DNA from 4 places in the Streptomyces sp. NPDC005423 genome. Region 3 is predicted to be linked to each of the others. Evidence: riboswitches for the same ligand, from Rfam matches in the RefSeq annotation. Region 3 holds a riboswitch; each other region holds the start of a gene.
The links. Region 3 has a riboswitch for thiamine pyrophosphate ahead of ABZT12_RS25970 (cytosine permease). Riboswitches for the same ligand answer to the same signal wherever they lie in the genome.

Region 1: linked by a shared signal. The riboswitch ahead of thiC (phosphomethylpyrimidine synthase ThiC) and the one ahead of ABZT12_RS25970 (cytosine permease) in region 3 are both predicted to bind thiamine pyrophosphate.
Region 2: linked by a shared signal. The riboswitch ahead of thiO (glycine oxidase ThiO) and the one ahead of ABZT12_RS25970 (cytosine permease) in region 3 are both predicted to bind thiamine pyrophosphate.
Region 4: linked by a shared signal. The riboswitch ahead of ABZT12_RS14185 (thiamine ABC transporter substrate-binding protein) and the one ahead of ABZT12_RS25970 (cytosine permease) in region 3 are both predicted to bind thiamine pyrophosphate.

Annotation. Positions count from the first base shown of each region.
Region 1 covers NZ_JBEXET010000001.1:650,424-655,445, forward strand. Annotated here, with positions in the region: gene ABZT12_RS03065 (SsgA family sporulation/cell division regulator) at 1-130, shown strand, start outside; gene ABZT12_RS03070 (YibE/F family protein) at 298-1,764, opposite strand; TPP riboswitch at 1,836-2,025, shown strand; gene thiC (phosphomethylpyrimidine synthase ThiC) at 2,018-3,844, shown strand; gene ABZT12_RS03080 (hypothetical protein) at 3,933-4,790, opposite strand; gene ABZT12_RS03085 (metallophosphoesterase) at 4,982-5,022, opposite strand, start outside.
Region 2 covers NZ_JBEXET010000014.1:44,008-49,029, forward strand. Annotated here, with positions in the region: gene ABZT12_RS17190 (thiazole synthase) at 1-574, opposite strand, end outside; gene thiS (sulfur carrier protein ThiS) at 578-778, opposite strand; gene thiO (glycine oxidase ThiO) at 775-1,932, opposite strand; TPP riboswitch at 1,930-2,041, opposite strand; gene ABZT12_RS17205 (hypothetical protein) at 2,115-2,486, shown strand; gene ABZT12_RS17210 (FAD-dependent oxidoreductase) at 2,531-3,760, shown strand; gene ABZT12_RS17215 (Rv2175c family DNA-binding protein) at 3,835-4,206, shown strand; gene thiE (thiamine phosphate synthase) at 4,387-5,022, shown strand, end outside.
Region 3 covers NZ_JBEXET010000028.1:1,362-6,383, forward strand. Annotated here, with positions in the region: gene ABZT12_RS25955 (LLM class F420-dependent oxidoreductase) at 1-521, opposite strand, end outside; gene ABZT12_RS25960 (cytochrome c oxidase assembly protein) at 861-1,847, shown strand; gene ABZT12_RS25965 (MFS transporter) at 1,913-3,115, shown strand; TPP riboswitch at 3,160-3,253, shown strand; gene ABZT12_RS25970 (cytosine permease) at 3,245-4,684, shown strand; gene thiD (bifunctional hydroxymethylpyrimidine kinase/phosphomethylpyrimidine kinase) at 4,681-5,022, shown strand, end outside.
Region 4 covers NZ_JBEXET010000010.1:98,214-103,235, reverse strand. Annotated here, with positions in the region: gene ABZT12_RS14200 (phosphatidate cytidylyltransferase) at 1-384, shown strand, start outside; gene ABZT12_RS14195 (hypothetical protein) at 616-1,101, shown strand; gene rlmN (23S rRNA (adenine(2503)-C(2))-methyltransferase RlmN) at 1,514-2,620, shown strand; TPP riboswitch at 2,645-2,749, shown strand; gene ABZT12_RS14185 (thiamine ABC transporter substrate-binding protein) at 2,826-3,923, shown strand; gene ABZT12_RS14180 (iron ABC transporter permease) at 3,899-5,022, shown strand, end outside.

The sequences.
Region 1 (5,022 bases), on a different contig from region 3:
CCTGGTGGCCTTTCTGGACCGCACCGACAAGCTGGTGCCGCTGGGCCAGGAGGCGGCGCTGGACGACTACGACACCCACCTCGACGAGGTCCTCTACCGCATCCTGGCGGAGGAGCAGAGCGCGGGCTGAAGCCGTTATCGCGCACCACACCACGCCGCGCTGGTGTATCGCTTCTGCTCACCCGAGGCCGCGAGCCACACCGGCCGTCAGCCCGACATGTGGTGCCGCCACGGAGACGGGGGCACACACCGCCACCCGCCACCCCGCCCCTCGCGTCGCTACGTCGCCCACGGCCATCAGTGCTTGCGGCGCCGGCCCTTCCCGCCGCGTGCCGGTGCCGGTGCCGCGCCCGATCCCGCCACCGCTGCCGGGGCCGTCCCCGGGGCCGGCCGGTCCGCCGAGACGACCAGGGCGGCCAACAGTGTGGTGACCGGTACCGACGCGACCAGACCGATCGACCCCACCAGCGTGCGTACGACCTCCTCGGCGACCAGTTCGCTGTTGGCGACCGTCCCCACGCTGCTCTGCGCGATGGAGAACAGCAGCAGCAACGGCAGCGCCGCGCCCGCGTACGCGAGGACGAGCGTGTTGACGACGGAGGCGATGTGGTCGCGGCCGATCCGGATGCCCGCCCGGTACAGCCCGCGCCAGCCCATCGACGGATTGGCGTCGTGCAGTTCCCAGACCGCCGACGTCTGCGTCACCGTCACGTCGTCCAGCACACCGAGCGAACCGATGATGACGCCGGCGAGCAGCAGACCACTCATGTCGATCGACGGATAGAGGCCATGGATCAGGCCGGTGTTGTCGTCCGTGTTGCCCGTGAGTGCCGCCCAGCCGATGAACAGCGAGCCCAGAACGCCGATCAGGATCAGCGACATGAGTGTGCCGAGCACCGCCACCGACGTACGGGCCGACAGGCCGTGACACATGTAGAGGGCGATGAGCATGATCGCGCTCGCGCCCACCACCGCCACGATCAGCGGATTCGAGCCGTGCAGGATCGCGGGCAGGATGAAGAACGTCAGCACCATGAAGCTGACGGCCAGCGCGACCAGCGCCATGACGCCCCGCAGTCGGCCCACCACCACGACGGCCAGCGCGAAGATCCCGGCGAGCAGCGCCATCGGGAACTGACGGTTCACATCACTGACCGAGTACTGCAGGTTTTTGGGCGCGGTGGGCTCATAGGCGACCACGACCTTTTCGCCCTGGTGCAACTGCCGTGACTGGTCCGGCTGCACGATCTCCGTGAACGTACGGCCCTTGTCCTTGCCGGTGTCCACCCGGACGGTCGCCTTCTTGCAGGTGCCGCCCCCCTCCTCGCCCGACGAACCGTCGGCGGTGGAGGAGTCGTCGGTCGACGAACTCCCCGACGCGTTCACCGACTTGCAGCTCACCCTCACGACCTTGCTGACCGTCGCCTGGTGCGTCTGTCGGTCGAAGCCGACCCCGGTGCGCTGGTGCGGCGGGGCACCGCCCGGCCACAGCACTACAAGCCCGACGACGACCGCCGCGGCGAAGGGGATCAGGATCGCGGCGATGACCTTGCGCAGTTGGCGCGAGACGGGAGCGGCCGGCCCATGACTGTGGGAATGGCCGTGACCGCCACCGCTCCCGGAACCGCGTCTGCCGCCCGAGTCGTGCCCACCTCCGGCGACGGCTTCGCGATGCTCAGCCTGTCCATGGCCTTCGCCCTCTCCGGCGCCGTGTGCATGAGGTGGCCCGGGTGACGGGTACGGGGGCTGCTGGGTCGCGGTCACCGCCCGATCATCGCAAGAACGGCGGAGGCGCACTGTTCACCGCGCCACACATGACGCTAGCGTGGAGCCACCTTTGCACACGCGGGAGCTCGGAGCACCGGGCTGAGAGGGCGCTGACCTCCGTGTCTGCGATGTTTCACGTGAAACGTCAGCTGTATCGAGTGATGTTTCACAGGAAACACCGGCGGACCGAAATCGCTGCGTCGACCGCTGAACCTGTTACCGGGTAATGCCGGCGTAGGGAGTAGGTCTCATGACCCACAAGGACGCACGCACGCCTGCCGTCACGCAGCACGCGACGGACGGCTCGCCGACCGGCTCGTCTGCCAGGGAGGCCGGGAGGCCCATCGGCTGGCACAAGGCGTACCTCGGGGGTGCGCGCCCCGATCTGCGGGTGCCGGTCCGTCAGGTCCATCTCACCAACGGGAAATCCGTCACGCTGTACGACACCTCCGGCCCGTACACCGATCCGCTCGTCGACACCGACGTCCGCCGAGGGCTGGTACCGCTGCGGGAGAACTGGATCATCGCTCGCGGCGACACCGAGGAGTACGCGGGACGGCCGGTCCGGCCCGAGGACGACGGCATCAAGCACACCTCGCCACGCGGCGGTCTGCGCAACCTCGACGCGGTGTTCCCCGGACGGCCGAGGCAGCCGCGCCGGGGTCGTGACGGGACGGCGGTCACCCAACTCGCCTACGCACGGCGGGGCGAGATCACGGCCGAGATGGACTTCGTGGCCCTACGGGAGAACGTTCCGGCCAAGGTGGTCCGGGCGGAGATCGCGGCCGGACGGGCGGTGCTGCCGGCCAACGTGAACCATCCGGAGAGCGAGCCGATGATCATCGGCAAGCGGTTCCTGGTGAAGGTCAACGCCAACATCGGCAATTCGGCGGTCACTTCATCCATCGAGGAGGAGGTGGAGAAGATGACGTGGGCCACCCGCTGGGGCGCCGACACGGTCATGGACCTGTCTACGGGCCGCAACATCCACACCACCCGCGAGTGGGTGCTGCGCAACTCCCCCGTCCCCATCGGCACGGTGCCGCTCTACCAGGCCCTGGAAAAGGTCGACGGCAGGGCCGAGGAACTGACCTGGGAGATCTACAAGGACACGGTCGTCGAGCAGGCCGAACAGGGCGTCGACTACATGACCGTCCACGCGGGCGTGCGGCTGCCGTACGTGCCGCTGACGGCGAACCGCAAGACGGGCATCGTCTCGCGGGGCGGATCGATCATGGCGGCCTGGTGCCTGGCCCACCACAAGGAGTCGTTCCTCTACGAGAACTTCGAGGAACTCTGCGAGATCCTCGCCGCCTACGACGTCACGTACTCGCTCGGCGACGGTCTGCGGCCCGGCTCGATCGCGGACGCCAACGACGCTGCCCAGTTCGCGGAGTTGAGGACGCTCGGGGAACTCAACACGGTCGCGAAGCGTTTCAACGTACAGACCATGATCGAGGGCCCGGGCCACGTCCCGATGCACAAGATCAAGGAGAACATCGACCTCCAGCAGGAGATCTGTGATGAAGCTCCGTTCTATACGCTCGGCCCGCTGACCACGGACGTTGCGCCGGCGTACGACCACATCACCTCCGGCATAGGTGCCGCCATGATCGCCTGGTGGGGCACGGCCATGCTCTGCTATGTGACGCCCAAGGAGCACCTGGGCCTGCCTGATCGCGACGACGTCAAGACCGGCGTCATCACCTACAAGATCGCCGCCCATGCGGCCGACCTCGCCAAAGGGCATCCCGGTGCGCAGGACTGGGACGACGCGCTGTCCGACGCCCGCTTCGAGTTCCGCTGGGAGGACCAGTTCAACCTGGCCCTCGATCCGGACACGGCACGGGCGTTCCACGACGAGACGCTGCCGGCCGAGCCCGCCAAGACGGCCCACTTCTGCTCGATGTGCGGGCCGAAGTTCTGCTCCATGAGGATCAGCCAGAGCATCACGGAGCAGTTCGGCGGCACGGCGGAGGCGGGGGCGTCACCCGAGGAGATCGCCGCGGGCATGCTCCAGAAGTCGAAGGAGTTCGCGGCCGGCGGGAGCAAGGTGTATCTGCCGGTGGTCGACTGACCGTCGGGCCTAGCGCCGCTCAGCGAGCCGGTACGGAGGCCGGGTCTTCGGCTTGCGCTCCCCGAAGGCGGGGGCGCAAGCCGAGGGGTTACTCCGGCTGGTGTTCCGGCCCCCCGAAGTCCGGGCTGGAGAAGTCCGGGCTGGAGAAACTCGGGCGATGGCCCGGGGCGGAGCCCTCGTCGGGGCTGCTGAAGCCGGGGCGGCCGTAACCCAGGTGCGGGATACGGCTGGGGGCCGGCGAAGGTGTGCGGCGCAGCGCCGCCGTACCCGGGGCGGAGAGCGCCTCCTGTAGAAACGGCAGCATCCCGCGCTCCAACAGGGCTTCGTGCCAGGCATCCCTGGCCAGTGCCACCTCACCGTCCGGCTCGCCGTAGGGCCCGCTCTCCAGCGAGGGCCTGTTGCGCAGGGCGGTGAGGAGGAGTCCGACGGCGGCGACGAGGATCGCGGCGGCGGCCATCGCGCCGAACACCCAGCCGGCGGTGAGCATGGTCTTGGCGAACGCCGGCTCGGGGTCGAGCATCTTGAGGGTGTAGCCGACGAGGAGGAAGATCGCCGCGGCCGTACCGGCGAGGACGGGGGTGAGGACGGCGGCGACCGCGACGGCGCCCGCACCCTCGCCCGCCTCCCCCAGGGTGGTGGCGAGCCCCATCGCGCCGATGACCGGTTCCCCGGAGCCGGTCTCGTCGACGGAGGAAGGGGCGGACGGCGCCGGTCGGCGCAGTTCCTCGCGGACCTTCACGTAGTGCTGGTACTCGGTCGCTGCCGCCGCCGTGATGAGTTCGGTGGCGTTCAGCGCCATGGTGCGCAGCTGTTCGGGGTTGAGCCGCTGTCCGTCGGCGGCCAGTTCAGGGCGGTGTGGGGCGGAGCGCAGCGCCTCGTCGAGGATCCGCTCGTACTCCTGGCGGTCCTCGCTGTGCAGGTGCTGCGGAACGCTGTTCATGTGCATCCCCCGATGCTCCGTAGGGCTTGGGGCTCGCATGCCAACGAGCCGTCGGGCAGAAACGGAGGGGAGCCTGCTACGGATAAGCCGATGGTAGAGCGACGACGGCACACGTTGACAGGGGGTTTCCAGAAATTGGCCCTGGCCGGCGCTGGAGGCCATCGGTCCTCCGAAGGGGACGCGTGCCCGTCAAACGGTCAGTTATCCAGGGGAAGTTGCTGGACCAGCAGCTTTCCGG
Region 2 (5,022 bases), on a different contig from region 3:
CGGACGCCGTACCGGCTCCCGCGTCCAGGATCACCGGCACGCGCGCGTGCTCGGTGATCAGCTGGAAGTTGTGCGGGTTGCGGATGCCCAGGCCGGAGCCGATCGGCGAGCCGAGCGGCATGATCGCGGCACAGCCCACGTCCTCCAGCTTCCGCGCCAGCACCGGATCGTCGTTCGTGTACGGCAGCACCGTGAACCCGTCGTCGACGAGGGTCTCCGCCGCGTCCAGCAGCTCGATCGGGTCCGGCAGCAGCGTCCGCTCGTCGGCGATGACCTCCAGCTTCACCAGGCCGGTGCCGAGCGCCTCCCGGGCCAGTCGGGCGGTCAGTACGGCCTCCCCGGCGGTGAAACAGCCCGCCGTGTTCGGCAGCACCCGGATGCCGAGCCGGTCCAGGACGGAGAGCACCGAGCCGTGCACCGAGGCGTCCACGCGGCGCATCGCCACCGTGGTCAGCTCGGTCCCGGAGGCCACCAGGGCGCGCTCCAGGACGTCGAGGCTGGGTGCCCCGCCGGTGCCCATGATCAGCCGGGACGTGAGGGTCGTACCGGCGAGGACGAAGGGGTCGTCGGCCATGGGTCAGCCTCCCTGGACGGCGGTGAGGACCTCGACGCGGTCCCCCTCGGCAAGCGACGTGGAGGGCCACTGCGCGCGCGGGACGACGGTCTCGTTGAGGGCGGCGGCCACTCCGGAGGGGGCCGGGGCGAGCGACCGCACCAGGGTGTCGAGGGGCGTGCCGGAAGCGATCTCCCGGGGCTCCCCGTTGACGGAGATGTTCATGCGGGCTGCTCCAGGAGAGAGAAACGCTTCGGGGTGAACGGGCGGGCCCCGTCCGGGAGTTCACCGGTGGTGAGCGCGTGGGCGAGGGCGTCCCCGGTGACCGGTGTGAGCAGCACACCGTTGCGGTGGTGCCCGGTGGCCAGCAGGAGTCCCGGCAGTTCGGTGGGGCCGAGCAGCGGCGCGTTGTCGGGGGAGCCGGGGCGCAGTCCCGCCCGGGTCTCGGTGAGCGGCAGTTCGGTGATCCCGGGGACCAGCTCGTGCGCGTCGCGCAGCAGCTCGTAGACGCCCCCGGCGGTGACCGTGGTGTCCCACCCCAGCTCCTCGCTGGTGGCCCCGACGACCAGCTCGCCGTTCTCGCGCGGCACCAGATAGACCTGGCCGCCGCGGACCACGGCCCGCACGGTGCGGCTCAGGAACGGCGCGTACCGCGCGGGCACCGTCAGCCGCAGCACCTGCCCCTTCACCGGCCGTACGGGCGGCAGCACCTCGGCGGGGACGCCCTTGAGCCGGCCGCTGAGACTGCCGCCGGCGAGCACCACATGGTCCGCGGTGAGCGCGGTGCCCGCACCGGTGACGACGCCCGTGGCGCGGTCCCGTCCCACCGTGAGCCGCTCCGCCCACGCCCGGTGGAGGACGACCCCGGCGTGCTCGCAGGCGGCCACCAGCGCCGCCGCCAGCCGCCGCGGGTCGACCTGGTGGTCGCCGTCGACCCTGAGCCCCCCGCGCACGCCCGGCGCGAGCATCGGCTCCAGACGCCGGCAGTCGCGCCCGGTGAGCCACTCGGAGTCCAGGCCCGAACGCCGTTGCAGGGCGTGCAGCTCCCGCAGTTCGGCGCGGTCGTCGGCGTCGAGCGCGACGGCCAGCGTGCCGCACGCGCGGTAGCCGAGGTCGAGGCCGGTGAGCTCGGCCAGCTCGGCGACGAAGGACGGGTAGCGGCGCGCCGACTCCAGGTTCAGCGCCAGCAGGGTCTGCTCCCCGTGGTGCAGTTCGGTGACCGGGGCCAGCATCCCGGCGGCGACCTGGGCGGCCCCGCCGCCCGGCTCGGGGTCCACGACGGCGGTCGCCAGCCCGCGTTGCGCGGCCCGCCAGGCCGTCACCAGGCCGATGATCCCGCCCCCGACCACGAGGACGTCTGAGGTGCGTGTGGGCGACATGGGCGTCCAGCCCCTCCCTTCGCCGGCATGACCCGGATCAGGTTCGTACGGTCGGAGGCCGCCAGCCTCCCTCTCAGCCCGGTGCGTCCGGGCTCCCGCGAGTGCTTTACGGTGGCCAGCCTAATCCGCTGTCACGTCTCTCAGTAAGGGAGCCCCGGCTCCCGGTGCAGGAGTTCCGGCCGATGCGCCCTTCCCTTACGACTCCTCTCCCGTCTTCCCTCCCGTCCCTCGACGGACTCGTCCTCGCCCCGGTCGCCGACCAGGCGCCCGGACAGGTCGGCACGCGCACCCGGTTCGCCTACCACGAGAAGGACGGCGTCATCTGGGCCGAGTACGCGGGCGGTGACGTGGAGCGCGGCCATCTGGTCGGCACCCGGGACGGCGACCGGCTCGACTTCCGGTACGTACAGCTGAAGCGGGACGGGAGCACCTCCTCCGGGCACTGCGTCTCCCGGGTGGCCGTGCTCGCCGACGGCCGGGTGCGCCTGGAGGAGCGCTGGGAGTGGGAGTCGCAGCCGGGCAGCGGGACCAGCGTTGTGGAACAGGTCACCTGACACGCCCGCTGACTGACGGATCATCAGGTGGCTATGGTGACCGGGTGAGCGAGCAGACACGGGAACAGGGCACGTCACCAGGACGGCGCGTGGTCGTCGTCGGCGCGGGCATGGCCGGGGTGCAGACCGCCGTCGCCCTGCGCGACCAGGGCTTCACCGGCACCGTCACCCTGATCGGCGCGGAACCCCACCAGCCCTACGACCGCCCCCCGCTCTCCAAGGCCGTACTCCTCGGGAAGGCCGAGGGCTCCGCCTTCGACGTCGACTTCGAGGCGCTCGGCATCGGACTCCGGCTGGGCCGCGAGGTGACGGGCGTCCGCACCGCCGACCACGAACTCGACACCCCGCGGGGGGCCGTCCCCTACGACGTGCTGGTCCTCGCGACGGGGGCCGAGCCGATCCGGCTGCCGGGCGCCGACGGCATCCCCGGGGTGCATCTGCTGCGCACCCTGGACGACGCCGAGCGGCTGCGGCCCGTGCTCGCCGGCCGGCACGACATCGTGGTCGTCGGCGCGGGCTGGATCGGCGCCGAGTTCGCCACGGCCGCGCGCGAGGCGGGCTGCGCGGTGACCGTCGTGGAGGCCGCCGACCGGCCGCTCGCGGGCGCGCTGCCCGCCGAGGTGGCCGCGCCGATGGCCGCCTGGTACGCGGACGCCGGCGCCTCGCTGCGCACGCACGCGCGCGTGCGGCGCGTCGAGCCCGGCTCCGTCGTCCTCGACGACGGCTCCCGGGTGCCCGCCGACGCCGTCGTGGTAGGCATCGGGGCGCGGCCCGCCACGGGCTGGCTGACCGGCTCCGGTATCGCCCTCGGCGCCCACCGGGAGGTCCTCGCCGACGAACGGCTGCGCACCTCGGTGCCGGACGTGTACGCGGTCGGCGACTGCGTCTCCTTCCCTTCCGGCCGGTACGCCGAGCGCCTGCTCGTCCACCACTGGGACAACGCCCTTCAGGGGCCCCGCACGGTCGCCGCGAACATCGTCGGCGAGGAGCCGGCGGTGTACGACCCGGTGCCGTACTTCTGGTCCGAGCAGTTCGGCCGCTTCGTCCAGTACGCCGGCCACCACGCCTCCGCCGACACGACCCTGTGGCGCGGCGACCCGTCCGACCCGGCCTGGTCGGTGTGCTGGCTGCGCGGGGAGCGGCTGGTCGCCCTGCTCGCGGTGGGACGCCCCCGCGACCTGGCGCAGGGCCGTCGGCTCATCGAGGCGGGCACCGCGGTGGACGCCGCGCTGCTGGCCGATCCCGCGCGCCCGATGAAGGCCGCCGTGCGGTAGTTCGCGAGGGTTTGTCCCCCCGGGTCGGACCGGCCCGGCTTCCGACTGTCAGTCCGGGATGGCACGCTGTTTACGTGACCGAGATTGACGCAAAGATCGATGCTCTCGTCCCTGCCTGGCTCACCCTCCCCGACATCGCGGAGATGCTCGATGTCGAGGTGACACGGGTGCGGCAGCTGGTCAAGGAGGGCCAGCTCATCGCCGTACGCCGTGGTGAGAACCGCGCGCTGCACGTTCCCGCCGACTTCATCGACGGGGCCGAGCAGAAGGTCGTCAAGGGCCTGACCGGCACCTTGACGCTGCTCAGGGACGACGGCTTCTCCGACGAAGAGATGCTTGAGTGGCTCTTCACCCCCGACCCGAGCCTGCCCGGCACCCCCGCGCAGGCGCTGAGCGAGAATCGCGGCACGGAGGTGAAGCGCCGCGCCCAGGCGCTCGCCGTCTGATCCGAACCCTCCCCGGGGCGGCGGGCCGCGGCGACGCTCGGTCGCGGCCCGCACCCCTCCGCACGGCACCGGACACCAGGTACCGAGCACCACGGCGCCACGTACCGAGCACCACGGCGCCTCGCACCAGGCGCAACGGCACCATCGCGCCAGGCACCACGACCACAGGGGGATGCACGTATGCCCGACACCGCCGACGCTGCCGACGCCGCGCGTGCGGCGCTCGCCGACGCCCGGGTCTATCTCTGCACGGACGCCCGCAGACGCCAGGGCGACCTCCCCGAGTTCCTGGACGCGGTCCTGGCCGGCGGCGTGGACGTCGTGCAGCTGCGCGACAAGGGCATGGAGGCCGCCGAGGAACTGGAGCACCTCCGGGTCATGGCCGACGCCTGCGCCCGGCACGGCAGACTCCTCGCGGTCAACGACCGCGCCGACGTCGCCCACGCCGCCGGCGCCGACGTCCTCCACCTGGGCCAGGGCGACCTCCCGGTCCCCGCGGCCCGTGCCCTGCTCGGCGACTCCGTCCTGATCGGCCGCTCCACCCACGCCGAGTCCGAGGCGGCGGCGGCCGCCGTCCAGGAGGGCGTGGACTACTTCTGCACCGGCCCCTGCTGGCCCACCCCCACCAAACCCGGCCGCCACGCCCCCGGTCTCGGCCTGGTCCGCGGCACCGCCGCGCTCGGCACCGCCCGCCCCTGGTTCGCCATCGGCGGCATCGACCTCGGCAACCTCGACGAGGTCCTCGAAGCGGGCGCCCGCCGGGTCGTCGTCGTACGGGCGATCACGGAGGCCGAGGACCCGGGCGCCGCCGCCGCG
Region 3 (5,022 bases):
AGGTTGCACGCCTGCGCGTAGCGGGCGACCAGGCACAGCGTCTTCTTCTCTCCGCCGCCGCCGATCAGGATGGGCGGACGCCGGATCGGACGCGGCACGTTGAGCGTGCGCCCGAGCCGGTAGTGGCGGCCCCGGTACGGCCGTTCGTCGCCGCTCCACATCTGGAGGCAGATCTGCAACGTCTCCTCCAGCCGTTCGAACCGCTCGGCCGTGTCCGGGAAGGGGAGCCCGAGCCCCGCGGCCTCCGCGCCGTTCCAGCCGGCGCCGATGCCGAGCCAGGCGCGGCCCTCGGAAAGCACGTCGAGGGTGGTCACCAGCTTGGCGAGCAGACCTGGTGCCCGGTAGCTCACCGCCGTTACCCAGGCGAGGAGTTGGACGCGCGAGGTGCGCGCGGCGAGATAGCCGAGGGTGGTGTACGCCTCCAGCATGTCGTGCTCCGGCGGGCCGGCCACGCCGATCTGCCAGAGGTGGTCCATGACGCTGACCCGGGCGAACCCGGCGTCCTCGGCGGCCACCACCACCCGCGTCAGGTCATGGGCGAGCCGTCTCGGCCCGGCGGGATAGGTGATCCGAGATGTGCAGACCGAGTTCCACGGGTAGCACCCTTCGTGAGAGTTGACTCTCGTCAACTTAGAGGCCCCGCCTTCCTCATGCAAGTCAACTCTCATCACGAGAGATCGACACCATTGAAGTAAGAGGGGATCGCGTGCCGCCCTTGTCACCCCGGCGGTCCGGCCCCGGCGCGGTCCGGTGCCGCGAGGGCGCAGAGGTAGGGATTCGGTATGAACCCGGCGGCGTACAGTGCTGCGGCGGGTCCGCCGGAAGACGGTCCGACGCGCACGGCACGGAGGTAGATCGCGATGGGGAGTCCGCCGCAGCTCACGACCGGGCGGCTGTTCTCCGCGTGGGAACCGGACCTGCCCGCACTGCTGCTCGTCCTGCTGCTCGGCGGGCTGTACGCCTGGGGCGTCGTACGGCTGCGGCGCCGGGGCGAACCCTGGCCCGTCCCCCGCGTCGCGGCCTTCGCCCTGCTCGGGCTCGGCGCGCTCGTCGTGGCCACGATGTCCGCGCTGGCCGTCTACGACCGCGTGCTGTTCTGGCCGGCCGCCGTGCAGAACATCCTCCTCGACCTGGTCGCCCCGCTCGGCCTGGCGCTCGGCGATCCGCTGGGACTGGCCGTCCGCGCGCTGCCCGAGCGGCGGGCCGAGCGGGTCCGGCGGGCGATGACCGGGCGGCTGGTACGGCTGCTCACCTTCCCGCTGGTCAGCACCGCCCTGGTGCTCACGACCGAGCTGACGGTGTACTTCACCCCGTACTTCGAGACCGCCCTGCGCGTGAACTGGCTGCACCAGCTGATGTATCTCCATCTGCTGCTGGCGGGTTCCCTGTTCGTGGTGCCGGTGCTCACCCGCGAGGAGACGCTGCCGAGGTGGTGCACCCATCCCGTGCGGGCGGCGCTGGTGTTCCTCGACGGGATCTTCGATGCCGTGCCGGGCATCGTGGTGATGACGCACGGCACCCTGATCGCCGGAGCCTGGTACCTGAGCCACGCCCCGTCCTGGTCCCCCGACGTCCGGCACGACCAGCAGGTGGGCGGCGGCGCGATGGTCAGCATCGCCGAACTGGTGGCGCTGCCCTTCCTGTTGGCGATCCTGGTCCAGTGGGCGCGGACCGACCGCGCCGAGTCCGTCGCCCTGGACCGCCGCCTGGAGACCGAGCTGGTGCGGGCGGTGCCCACGGCTTCCTCGCCGGCCGGCACACCGGCGCCGGATCTCGTACGGCCGTGGTGGGAGACCGAGAACAGCGAGGTCGCACAGCGCATCAGGCAGCAGCGGCCGGAGCGCTGAGGCTGCCTCGCGGAAGGCGGCCGTTCCCTTGTGGCGCTCCCTCCCCCGCACCTAGCCTGCGTTTTGTGCCGCTCATAAACAAACCCAGCACGGCCACCCCCGCACCCGACCGCGCGCTCAGCCGGCTCCGGCTGGTCATCACCGTCTTCTTCGCCCTCGACGGATTCCTCTTCGCCGGGTGGATCGTCCGCATCCCCGCCATCAAGCAGCGGACCGGCGCCTCCGCCGGCACCCTCGGCCTCGCGCTGCTGGGCGTCTCGGCGGGCGCCGTCCTCACGATGATGGTCACCGGCCGCCTCTGCCACCGTTACGGCAGCCATCGCGTCACCGTCGGCTGCGCGGTGCTGCTCTCGCTGAGCATCGCCCTGCCGCCGCTCACCCACTCCGCACTCGCCCTCGGCGCCACGCTCGTCGTCCTCGGCGTGGGGTACGGCGGGCTCAACGTGGCCTTCAACAGCGCGGCGGTCGATCTGGTCGCCGCGCTCCGGCGGCCGATCATGCCCAGTTTCCACGCGGCCTTCAGCCTGGGCGGGATGATCGGCGCCGGCCTCGGCGGGCTGGTCGCCGGGGCCGTCTCGCCCACCCGGCATCTCCTCGGCCTGACGGTGACCGGCCTGCTGGTGACGGCCGTCGCCGGACGCGCCCTGCTCCGCATCGAACCCCCCGTGCCCGCCGACGCCCCGCGCCCCGGCAAAGGCACCCGCCGCCGTCTGCCGCCTCCCACCCGGTGGCTGGTCGTCGTCTTCGGCCTCATCGCCCTGTGCACGGCGTACGGCGAGGGTGCGATGGCCGACTGGGGTGCCCTCCACCTCCAGCAGGACCTCGGCGCCCGTCCAGGGCTCGCGGCGGCGGGCTACTCGTGCTTCGCGCTCGCCATGACGATCGGCCGGGCGAGCGGCACGGCCCTGCTGGAACGGCTCGGGCAGACCCGGACCCTGGTGGCGGGCGGTGCCACGGCCGCGGCGGGGACACTGCTCGGCGCGCTCGCCCCGTCCGTCTGGGCGGTGCTCGCCGGTTTCGCGATCACCGGACTGGGCCTCGCCAACCTCTTCCCGGTCGCCGTCGAACGCGCCGGCGCGCTCGCCGGGCCGAGCGGTGTGGCCATCGCCTCCACACTCGGCTACGGCGGCATGCTGCTCGGACCGCCCGCCATCGGGTTCATGGCCGACTGGTTCTCGCTGCCCACGGCGCTCACCAGCGTCGCGATCCTGTCGGCGGTCGCCGCGCTCATCGGGTTCGTGACCCGTCGGGTGGCGACGGCGGGCTGACTCCCGTACCGGCGTACGAGGGATTCGGGTTAGGCTCTGCGCCGTAACCGGACACGGGGTGCCCCCGCGAGGGCTGAGATCACACCCGTCGAACCTGAACCAGTTCGTACTGGCGGAGGGATGTCTTCCATGCCATTGGCGCATGTTCCCGGCGGGGTGCCCGCCGGCACCGGCCCGGACGTCTTCGACGGGCGGATGCCCTCGGCCCCCGGCGACCTCCGGGTGGAGGGCCACGGCATCGAGCCCGTCCCCGAGAACCGTCGCTACGGCGGCGCCGGGCGGCTGTTCACGGTGTGGTTCGCGCCGAATCTGACCATGACGGGCGTCTTCACCGGGACCATCGGCGGCACGCTCGGCCTGGACTTCGCCACCGCCCTCACCGCGGTGGTCGTCGGCACCTTGGTGGGCGCACTGCCCACCGCCTGCCTCGGCACCTGGGGCAGTCGCACCGGCGCGGGCCAACTGCCGCTCGCCCGGCTCGCGTTCGGCCGGTCGGTGACCGTGCCCGCGCTGTTGCAGTGGTTCTCCTCGATCGCCTGGGACGCGCTGATCGGACTCTTCGGCGGGGACGCGCTGGCCCAACTCTGCGGCTGGCCCTTCTGGTTCGGCGTGCTGGTGCTGATGGCCGGGCAGGGCGCGCTGGGCGTCCTCGGCTACGAGGCCGTCCACCGGCTCCAGACCGTGATGACGTTCGTGCTCGGGACCGCCTTCGCACTGATCGCCTGGCGTCTCCTCGACGGCGTCCACCTCACGACGAGCTCCACCGTCACCGGCGGCGACCGGGCCGGGGCGGCCGTGCTGACCAGCACCATCGCGCTCAGCCTGAGCCTGTCCTGGGCGCCGTACGCCAGTGACTTCAGCCGCTATCTGCCGAGCGGCACATCCCGGTCGCGGATGTTCGGGTGCGCGCTCGCCGGGCTCGTGCTGTCGTTCGTCGCCGTCCAGGCGCTCGGGCTGTGGGGTGCGTCGGTGCTGACCGACCAGACCGCCGGCGGGGTGCGCCGGCTGCTCGGCGGCGGGGTGGTGGGCGGATTCGGGCTGCTGGCCGTGGCGTTGGCGGCCCTGTGCAGCAACGCCATGAACGACTACAGCGGTTCCCTGGCAGCGCAGACCCTGGGGGTGCGGCTGCCGCGCCCGGCGGCGGCCGCCGTCGCCGCGGCGCTCGGCTTCCCGCTGGTGCTGTGGATGCACGCGGCCGACACGACTGCCCGCTTCCAGAACGTGCTGCTGTTCGTCGGTTACTGGATCCCCGGCTTCGTGGCGATCGTCGTCGTCGACTGGTTCGCCCGGTCCCGGCTGCGGGACGGCGACACCGTAGACCTCGCCGTCGAACTCGCCCGCCCGCAGGCGGGGTTGCCGCCCGTACTCGCCTTCGTCGGCGCCTTCGCCGCGGCGGTGCCGTTCATGGACACCGGCCTCTACGTCGGTCCGGTGGCCCGCGCGCTGCACGGCGCCGACCTCTCGTACTACGTGGCGTTCGTGGCCGCGCTCGCCCTGTACGCGCCGCCCCGCCTGCGCCGCGTCCGCTCGGGGACCGCCAGCGACGTCCGTACGGAGAGCGCCGTATGACCGCCCCGCTCCGGGTGCTGACGGTCGCCGGGTCCGACTCCGGCGGCGGTGCCGGCATCCAGGCCGACCTGAAGACGGCGCAGGCGCTCGGCGCCCACGGGATGAGTGTCCTGACCGCGGTCACCGCGCAGAACTCCCTTGGTGTGCAGGGCGCTTGGGAGCTGCCGGTGGAGGCGGTGCGGGCCCAGTTCCGCAGCGTGGTGGACGACATCGGGGTCGACGCCGTGAAGACCGGGATGCTCTCCTCCCCCGCCCTGGTGACAGCGGTGGCCGAACTGCTCGCGGGGGTGCGGGTGCCGGTCGTCGTGGACCCGGTCGGCGTCTCCAAGCACGGGGAC
Region 4 (5,022 bases), on a different contig from region 3:
CTTCTGACGGTGGTCAGCGACACCGGCGCCTACGCCGTCGGATGGCGCTTCGGCAAGCACAAACTGGCTCCGCGCATCAGCCCCGGCAAGACCCGAGAGGGCCTGGTCGGGGCCGTGTCGTTCGCGATGGTGGCGGGCGCGCTGTGCATGCAGTTCCTGATCGACGACGGCAGCTGGTGGCAGGGGCTCGTCCTCGGCTTCGCGGTCGCCGCCAGCGCGACCCTCGGCGACCTCGGCGAGTCCATGATCAAGCGCGACCTGGGCATCAAGGACATGGGCACCTTGCTCCCGGGCCACGGCGGCATCATGGACCGACTGGACTCACTGCTGCCGACAGCGCCGGTGGTGTGGCTCCTGCTGGTCCTCTTCGTCGGCGCCGGCTGACCGACACGCACCGCTGACCAGCGGTTCCGTACGGGAGGGGCACGTTGTCCACAGGACGGCGAGCCCCTCTTCGTATGTCTGCGACACTGACGGGGTTGTGCCCGTTCCGCGCCCTGGGATCGCAGTTCCGACGCGTCGCGGCGGAGACAGGGGGGCGGCGTAAGCGGAAACGCCGAGTGGTGCACAAGTCTCGGGAGTACGTCGAGCCTCGCGCAGAAGGATGAGGGGTCGTTGCGAAGTCTGCGGATCCGGGCCCCGAAGCAGCGGTGGCACGCGCTCCTCGCCGCGGTCCTCCTGGGCGCCATCGGGCTCATAGGAGCCATGATGCTGCGCGAGTGGCAGCAGGCGGAGTTGCTCGACGAGACCGGGATACGCGTTACGGGCGTCGTCTCCCGCGTCGTGCTGTCAACCGGCAAGGGGGAGCCCGTTCGCGGTGAGATCGTGTACACCGTGGCAGGCCGACGGCACACCGTCCGCAAGGCACCCAACGGCGGTTATCCCCCTCCCCGGAAGGGCGACCGGGTGTGCCTGGAGGCAGCCCGTGAGCGACCTCGGCTGGTCCGGCTGTGCGGTGACCGCTACCCGGACGGAGACGACGGATTCCCCACCCTTGTCCTGGTCGCCGTGGCCGCCACGATCGGACTGCTCGTCGTCGCCGGGCACTGGATCAACACGCGCCGAGAACTCCTGACCGCGTCCGCGCGCACAACGAGCTGACGGCGACGCCGGCGAAGAGGGGGCGGGCGACGCCGGCGGCCGAGTTCCCACTGCAGTCCGTGTGACTTCCGTGCCGGAACGGGCGTGGACTCAGGCTGGCTTGGCGCCAACAGCGGTGCGGGAGCGCTTACTTGCCCCGGTGCACGTCGCCTGCGGACGAGCAGCGAACGACGGCGGCAACGGGGCGACCGGCCCCCACAGTTGTCGAGATACCGCGTTGCTCCAAGCTGCCGCCACTGACGGCACCCGTCCAAGAAGTAGCGATCGCGACAGCTGAGCCCTCCGCCCCTGCTCCTGGCCCTCCCCGGCCCGTGCGGAGCCGGCCGACGCCGGCTGTCGGTAGCCACAGGTGACCACCCCCCACCCCGCTCCGGCCGGGCCACCGGAGTTGATCTGCGACACTGGAAGGGTTATGCCTGCACCCGGAGAACTTACTTTCGTCGCCCCCCGCGGAGCTCAGAAGCCGCCGCGGCATCTTGCCGACCTCTCGCCTGCCGAGCGGAAGGAAGCGGTCGCCGCGGTCGGTGAGAAGCCGTTCCGCGCTCGGCAGCTCTCGCAGCACTACTTCGCGCGGTTCGCGCACGATCCCGAGCAGTGGACCGACATCCCCGCCGGTTCGCGCGCCAAGCTGCGGGACGCGCTGCTTCCGGAGCTGATGACGGTCGTACGGCATCTGTCGACGGACCAGGACACCACCCGTAAGACGCTGTGGCGGCTCTTCGACGGGACGCTGGTGGAGTCCGTGCTGATGCGGTACCCGGACCGGGTGACCATGTGCATCAGTTCGCAGGCCGGATGCGGGATGAACTGCCCGTTCTGCGCCACCGGGCAGGCCGGGCTCGACCGGAACCTCTCGACCGCCGAGATCGTGCACCAGATCGTGGACGGGATGCGGGCGCTGCGCGACGGGGAGATTCCCGGCGGGCCGGCCCGGCTGAGCAACATCGTGTTCATGGGGATGGGCGAGCCCCTCGCCAACTACAAGCGGGTGGTCGGCGCCGTTCGCGCGCTCACCGACCCGGAGCCGGACGGGCTGGGCCTCTCGCAGCGCGGGATCACCGTCTCGACCGTGGGACTGGTGCCGGCGATCCACCGGTTCGCCGACGAGGGCTTCAAGTGCCGGCTCGCGATCTCGCTGCACGCCCCGGACGACGATCTGCGCGACACGCTGGTCCCGGTGAACACGCGGTGGAAGGTGCGCGAGGTCCTCGACGCGGGCTGGGAGTACGCGGCGAAGTCCGGGCGCCGGCTCTCCATCGAGTACGCGCTGATCCGTGACATCAACGACCAGGCGTGGCGCGGTGACCGGCTCGGGCGGCTCCTCAGGGGCAAGCCCGTGCACGTCAACCTGATCCCGCTGAACCCGACGCCGGGTTCCAAGTGGACCGCCTCGCGCCCCGAGGACGAGAAGGCCTTCGTGGAGGCGATCGCGGCGCACGGGGTGCCGGTGACCGTGCGGGACACCCGCGGCCAGGAGATCGACGGCGCCTGCGGTCAGCTCGCCGCGACCGAGCGGTAGTCTGACCGGTGCAGGTACATCTTCATATTCCGACAGGGGAGCGCCACAGCGCTGAGAGTGCGGGAGAACCGCAGACCCTCTGAACCTCGCCCAGGTCATTCTGGGTAGGAAGTTCGGTCATCACTCAAGCTGTTGCGCCCTGCCCGGGTTCCGCGAGGACCCCGGGCAGGGCCGCGTCTCTTCCTGGTCATCCAGGAGGAATCCAGTGCACGACAGAAGCCATGCCGGGACGCCCGCCAGAACGTTCCTCGCCGCGGCCCTCGGGCTCGGTCTCGTCACGCTCTCCGCGTGCGGCTCGTCCGGCGGCGGCAGCGGCGGGGACTCCAAGACCGTCACGCTCGTCAGCCACGACTCGTGGGCCGCGTCGAAGAGCGTGATCAAGGACTTCGAGAAGCGGTCCGGCTACACGGTCAGGGTCCTCAAGGACGGCGACGCCGGCCAGGCCGTCAACAAGGCGATCCTGACCAAGGACAACCCCCAGGGCGACGTCTTCTTCGGCGTCGACAACACCCTCCTCTCCCGCGCGCTCGACAACGGTCTCTTCCAGTCCTACGCCGCGAAGGGCGCCGACCGGGTCCTGCCGAAGTACCGCGTAGACCAGAGCCGGCACCGGGTCACGCCGATCGACACCGGGGACATCTGCGTCAACTACGACAAGGCCTACTTCAGCAAGCACAAGCTGGCCCCGCCGAGCTCCTTCGCCGACCTCGCCGAGCCCGCGTACAAGAACCTCCTCGTCACCGAGAACGCGGCCACCTCCTCGCCGGGTCTCGGCTTCCTGCTGGGCACCGCGGCCCAGTACGGCGACGACGGCTGGCAGGCGTACTGGAAGAAGCTCAGGGCGAACGGCGTGAAGGTCGTCGACGGCTGGGAGCAGGCGTACGACGAGGAGTTCTCCGGTTCCGCCGGCGGCAGGAAGGCGGGCGCCGACCGGCCGCTCGTCGTCTCCTACGCCTCCTCGCCGCCCGCCGAGGTCGTCTACGCGGACCCGAAGCCGTCCACCGCGCCCACCGCCGTCGCGCAGGGCACCTGCTTCCGGCAGACCGAGTACGCGGGGCTGCTGAGCAACGCGGGCAACACCAAGGGCGGCAAGGCGTTCATCGACTTCCTGGTCTCCAAAGAGTTCCAGGAGGACATGCCGCTCAACATGTTCGTCTACCCGGTGGTCGAGGGCGCCAAGGTGCCGGCCGAGTTCACCGCGTACGGTCCCGCGGCCAAGGACCCCGAGACCATGGCGCCGTCGAAGATCGCCGCCAACCGTGACCAGTGGGTCAAGTCGTGGACCTCTCTCGTACTGAAGTAGCCGGGCGCGGGCGCCGCCGGGGGAGCGCGGTGCGGCTCGGGCTGATGGCCGGGCCCGTCGCGTTCTTCGCGGTGTTCTTCGCCTACCCGGTCGCCGCGATCGTCGCGCGCGGCCTGCACCCGGACGGGGTCTGGCGGCTCGGCCGGATCGGGGACGTGCTCGCCCGGTCCGACATCCGGCACGTGCTCTGGTTCACCACCTGGCAGGCGTTCGCCTCCACCGCGCTCACCCTGCTGGTCGCGCTGCCGGGCGCCTACGTCTTCGCCCGCTTCGCCTTCCCGGGCAAGCAGGTGCTGAGGGCCGCCGTGACGGTCCCCTTCGTGCTGCCGACGGTCGTCGTCGGTACGGCCTTCCTCGCGCTCGTCGGCCGCGGCGGCCTCCTCGACGACCTGTGGGGCGTACGGCTGGACACGACCGTCTGGGCCATCCTGCTCGCGCACGTCTTCTTCAACTACGCGGTCGTCGTCCGGACGGTGGGCGGCCTCTGGGCGCAGCTCGACCCGCGTCAGGAGGAGGCCGCGCGGGTGCTCGGCGCGTCCCGGTGGGGGGCCTGGCGGCGGGTCACGCTGCCGGCGCTCGCCCCGGCCGTGGCAGCCGCCGCGCTGATGGTGTTCCTCTTCACCTTCACCTCGTTCGGTGTGGTGCAGATCCTGGGCGGACCGACGTTCTCCACCCTGGAGGTGGAGATCTACCGGCAGACGTCGGAGCTCTTCGACCTCTCCACGGCCGCCGTGCTGACGATCGTGCAGTTCGTCGCGGTCGGCGCGATCCTCGCCGTACACGCCCGGACGGTACGGCGGCGGGAGAGCGTCCTGCGGCTGGTCGATCCGGCGGGGACGGCGCGACGGCCGCGCGGGGCCGGCCAGTGGGCGCTGCTGGGCGGGGTCCTGGTCTCCGTCGCCGTGCTGCTCCTGCTGCCGTTGGCCGTGCTCGTCGCCCGCTCGCTCGACGCCCCCGGCTTCCGCTACTACCGGGCGCTGACCAGCGCCGACGGCGGCACCTTCCTGGTCGCGCCGATCGCGGCGATCGGCAACTCCCTGGAGTACGCGGTCGCCGCCACCGGCATCGCCGTGGTGATCGGCGGACTCGCCGCCGCGGC